Regions from separate parts of the Rhizobium sp. BK289 genome, predicted to be linked through region 1. Evidence: riboswitches for the same ligand, from Rfam matches in the RefSeq annotation. Region 1 holds a riboswitch; the other holds the start of a gene.
The links. Region 1 has a riboswitch for S-adenosylmethionine ahead of FHT84_RS12315 (O-succinylhomoserine sulfhydrylase). Riboswitches for the same ligand answer to the same signal wherever they lie in the genome.
Positions count from the first base shown of each region.

Region 1 (2,198 bases):
CGGCCTGTGTCAAGGCCGGTCGGCTATCGATTAGAGCCGGAAGTGTTTCGATAGCTTCAGGCCCTGTGCCTGGTAATTCGAGCCGAGGCCGGAGCCGTAGAGGCTGCTCGGCTGTTCCAGCATGTGTTCGTAGATCAGGCGGCCGACGATCTGGCCGTCTTCGAGGATGAAGGGCACTTCGTGGCTGCGCACTTCCAGCACGGCGCGGCTGCCGCGGCCGCCGGCCGGGGCATGGCCGAAGCCGGGATCGAAGAAGCCGGCATAATGGACGCGGAATTCGCCGACCAGCGGATCGAAGGGCGTCATTTCGGCGGCGAAATGCGGGGGAACATGCACCGCCTCGCGCGAGACGAGGATGTAGAATTCATCGGGGTCGAGTATCAGCTCGGTCCGGCCACGACTGTAGAGCGGTTCCCAGAAATCGAAAATATCGTGCTGGGCCTTCTTGTCGACATCGACGACGGCCGTGTGGTGCTTGCCGCGATAGCCGATCAGCCCTTCCTTATCACCGGCAAGATCGATCGACAGCGCGATGCCGCCACCGGTGATATTCGGCTTCTTGCTGGCGACCAGCGTCTCGGTTTCGTGCAGCGCCAGCAGTTCCGGCTCGGTGAGCAGGGCCTGGCCGACGCGGAAGCGGATCTGCGACAGGCGCGAGCCGCGGCGAACGACGATCGGGAAGGTGCGCGGGCTGATTTCGAGATAGAGCGGCCCGGAATAGCCGGCCGGGATCTTGTCGAATTCCTGCGCCCGGTCGGTGATGACGCGGGTAAAGATATCGAGACGGCCGGTCGAGCTCTTCGGATTGGCGGAGGCCGACATGTCCTCAGGCAGGTCGAGGCGCTCCATCAGCGGCACGATATAGACGCAGCCGGTTTCCAGCACCGCGCCTTCGGAGAGATCGACAACATGCAGCTTCAGCCGGTCCAGCTTGTCGGCGACCAGATGCGACGGGCCGGGCATGAAGCTGGCGCGGACACGGAAGGCATGCGAACCGAGCCGCAAGTCAAGGCTTGCCGGCTGGATCTGATCGACGTCCAGTTCTCTCTCGCTCGTCAGCCGCCCCGTTTCAAACAACGCCGCGATGGCGCGATCGGCCAAGATTCCAGTATTGCGAGCCATCATGCCTCATCCATAATTTGCCGCAGACAAAACCAAACTCGGGGAATTGACGCAAGCCGTCAACGGCAGTATTGCAACTTATCCCGTGGTGATTTGGCCGGTCGGCTTGCAGCCACGTTAAACAAATGGCTAAAAAGACCGGGGTTGAACCGGTCTGCTTTTGCGACCGGTTTTTTTGTTTTGAAAGTGGTGATGGCATGAGCAAGACTTGGCGCCCCGCAACCCAGCTCGTTCACGGCGGAACGCTCCGTTCGCAATTCGGCGAGACCTCCGAAGCAATCTATCTGACCCAGGGCTTCGTCTACGACACCTCGGAAGCGGCGGAAGCCCGCTTCAAGGGCGAGACGGATGGTTTCATCTATGCCCGCTACGGCAGCCCCACCAACGACATGTTCGAGAAGCGCATGTGCGCGCTGGAAGGCGCCGAAGATGCTCGCGCCACCGCGTCCGGTATGGCCGCCGTCTCCGCCGCCATCCTTTGCCAGCTGAAGGCCGGCGATCATATCGTCGCTGCCCGCGCCCTCTTCGGCTCCTGCCGCTGGGTGGTCGAGACGCTCGCGCCGAAATACGGCATCGAATGCACGCTGGTCGACGGCCGCTTCACCGAGAACTGGGAAAAGGCCATCCGCCCGAACACCAAGCTCTTCTTCCTCGAAAGCCCGACCAATCCGACGCTGGAAGTGGTCGATATTGCCGCCGTCGCCAAGCTTGCCAATCAGATCGGCGCAAAGGTCGTGGTCGACAACGTCTTCGCGACGCCGCTTTTCCAGAAGCCTTTGGAACTCGGCGCCCATATCGTCGTCTATTCCGCCACCAAGCATATCGACGGCCAGGGCCGTTCTCTCGGTGGCGTCATCCTCTCTGACAAGCAGTGGATCGACGAGAACCTGCAGGACTATTTCCGCCATACCGGCCCGGCCATGTCTCCCTTCACCGCCTGGACGCTGCTGAAGGGCATCGAGACGCTGCCGCTGCGCGTTGCGCAGCAGACGGCGAACGCCTCCAAGGTTGCCGACTTTCTGGCCGAGCAGACGAACAAGGTCGCCCGCGTGATCTATCCCGGCCGCAAGGACCAT
Region 1 covers NZ_JACHZO010000005.1:300,154-302,351, reverse strand. The annotation lists gene FHT84_RS12320 (2'-deoxycytidine 5'-triphosphate deaminase) at 31-1,125, opposite strand; SAM riboswitch at 1,198-1,276, shown strand; gene FHT84_RS12315 (O-succinylhomoserine sulfhydrylase) at 1,320-2,198, shown strand, end outside.

Region 2 (2,198 bases), on a different contig from region 1:
AATTCCCCAACGACCTGCTGCAGGAACTCGACCGCATGGAGTTCCACGTCTATGAGACCGGCGAGACCATCCAGGCCGCCGTCCGCCCGATCGTCATCATCACCTCGAACAACGAGAAGGAACTTCCGGACGCCTTTCTGCGCCGCTGCTTCTTCCATTATATCCGCTTTCCCGACATGGAGACGCTGACGCGCATCGTCGAGGTTCACTATCCCGGTATCAAGCAGACGCTCGTCCGCGCGGCGCTGACGCAGTTCTTCGAAATCCGCGACGTACCGGGGCTGAAGAAGAAGCCGTCCACCTCCGAAGCGCTCGATTGGATCCGCCTGCTGGTTGCCGACGATATCGATCCGGAAACATTGCGTGCCGATGCGAAGAACGCGCTACCGAAACTGCATGGCGCGCTTCTGAAGAACGAACAGGATGTGCATCTGTTCGAACGACTGGCCTTCATGGCGCGGGGGCAAGGGAAATGATTCAGCCGGATGCTGCGCTTTCTGCCCACAAAACTGCAGAAGCCTTCTCCGACAGACAACGGGGTTATCACCCGCCCTCGCCCTTCGAGGCTCCGGCTTTCAGCCTGCGCACCTCAGGTGAGGTCTGATCTCCTGTGTCTTGGCGCGGACCCCTCTCTGCCTCACCCTGAGGTGCCCTGGTCTTGAGCGTCAGCGTAAAGGCCAGAGCCTCGAAGGGAGAGGCGGCCCCTACACTTGGAGTTAGCCCATTGACCCGCGGAAATGTCAGGTCTATTGAATTTCCCTCGTGGTGATTTGGCCGGCCGGCTTGCAGCCACGTTAAATAAGTCGCTAAAGGGCCGCGTGCGGACCGGTAGCGATTCTTATCGCGGCCGGTTTTTTTGTATTTGGCGAGTGAAACAATGCCCATCAAGATTCCCGATACGCTGCCCGCGTTTGAGACCCTCCAGAGCGAGGGTGTGCGGGTGATGACCGAAACGGTGGCGTTCCGTCAGGATATCCGCCCCCTTCAGATCGGGCTGCTCAACCTCATGCCGAACAAGATCAAGACCGAGGTCCAGATGGCGCGCCTGGTCGGCGCATCGCCGCTGCAGGTAGAGTTTTCGCTGGTGCGCGTTGGCGGCCACAAGGCCAAGAACACCTCGCAGGAGCATCTGCTTGCTTTCTACGAGACGTGGGAAGAGGTGAAGCACCGCAAGTTCGACGGCTTCATCATAACCGGGGCGCCGATCGAGCTGCTGGAATATGAGGACGTCACCTACTGGAACGAGATGCAGGAGATCTTGGATTGGACGACCACCAATGTCCATTCGACGATGAACGTCTGCTGGGGCGCAATGGCGGCGATCTACCATTTCCACCAGGTGCCGAAATACACGCTGAAGGAAAAGGCGTTCGGCGTCTATCGCCACCAGAACCTGAAGCCCTCCTCGGTCTATCTTAACGGCTTCTCCGACGATTTCGCCATTCCGGTGTCCCGCTGGACGGAAGTGCGCCGCACAGACATCGAAAAAGTGCCTGGCCTGGAAATCCTGATGGACTCGAGCGAGATGGGCGTCTGTCTCGTGCACGAACAGGCTTGCAACCGGCTCTACATGTTCAATCACGTGGAGTATGATTCCACATCGCTGGCGGACGAGTATTTCCGGGATGTGAATGCGGGCGTGCCGATCAAGATGCCGCATAACTACTTCCCGCATAACGATCCCGAAATTCCCCCGCAAAACCGGTGGCGCAGCCACGCGCACCTGTTCTTCGGTAACTGGATCAACGAGATCTACCAGACCACGCCGTATGATCTGGAGGAGATCGGCCAGGAAAGGACTTGAGGCTTGTTCATTCCCTTCTTCCTGAAGCTGAAGGAAGCGAAGGTTCCGGTGACGCTCCGGGAGTTCCTGTCGCTGCTTGAAGGAATGGAAGAAGGGATTGCCGATTATGACGTCGAGGCCTTCTACTATCTGGCCCGCGCAACACTCATCAAGGACGAGCGCTTCATCGATCGCTTCGACCAGGTCTTCGCCGATTACTTTCGCGGCGTCGAGGTGATCGGCGGCAATGCCGATGGAGAAGCGGTGGAGCCGACCGCCCTTCCCGAGGAATGGTTGCGCAAACTTGCCGAGCGGCACCTGACCGAAGAGGAAAGACGGCAGATCGAGGCACTCGGCGGCTTCGACAAGCTGATGGAGACGCTGCGCGAGCGGCTGGCAGAACAGAAGGGCCGGC
Region 2 covers NZ_JACHZO010000003.1:363,158-365,355, forward strand. The annotation lists gene FHT84_RS07930 (MoxR family ATPase) at 1-476, shown strand, start outside; SAM riboswitch at 753-830, shown strand; gene metA (homoserine O-succinyltransferase) at 878-1,804, shown strand; gene FHT84_RS07940 (VWA domain-containing protein) at 1,808-2,198, shown strand, end outside.
Region 2: another riboswitch for S-adenosylmethionine. It lies ahead of metA (homoserine O-succinyltransferase); the one in region 1 lies ahead of FHT84_RS12315 (O-succinylhomoserine sulfhydrylase).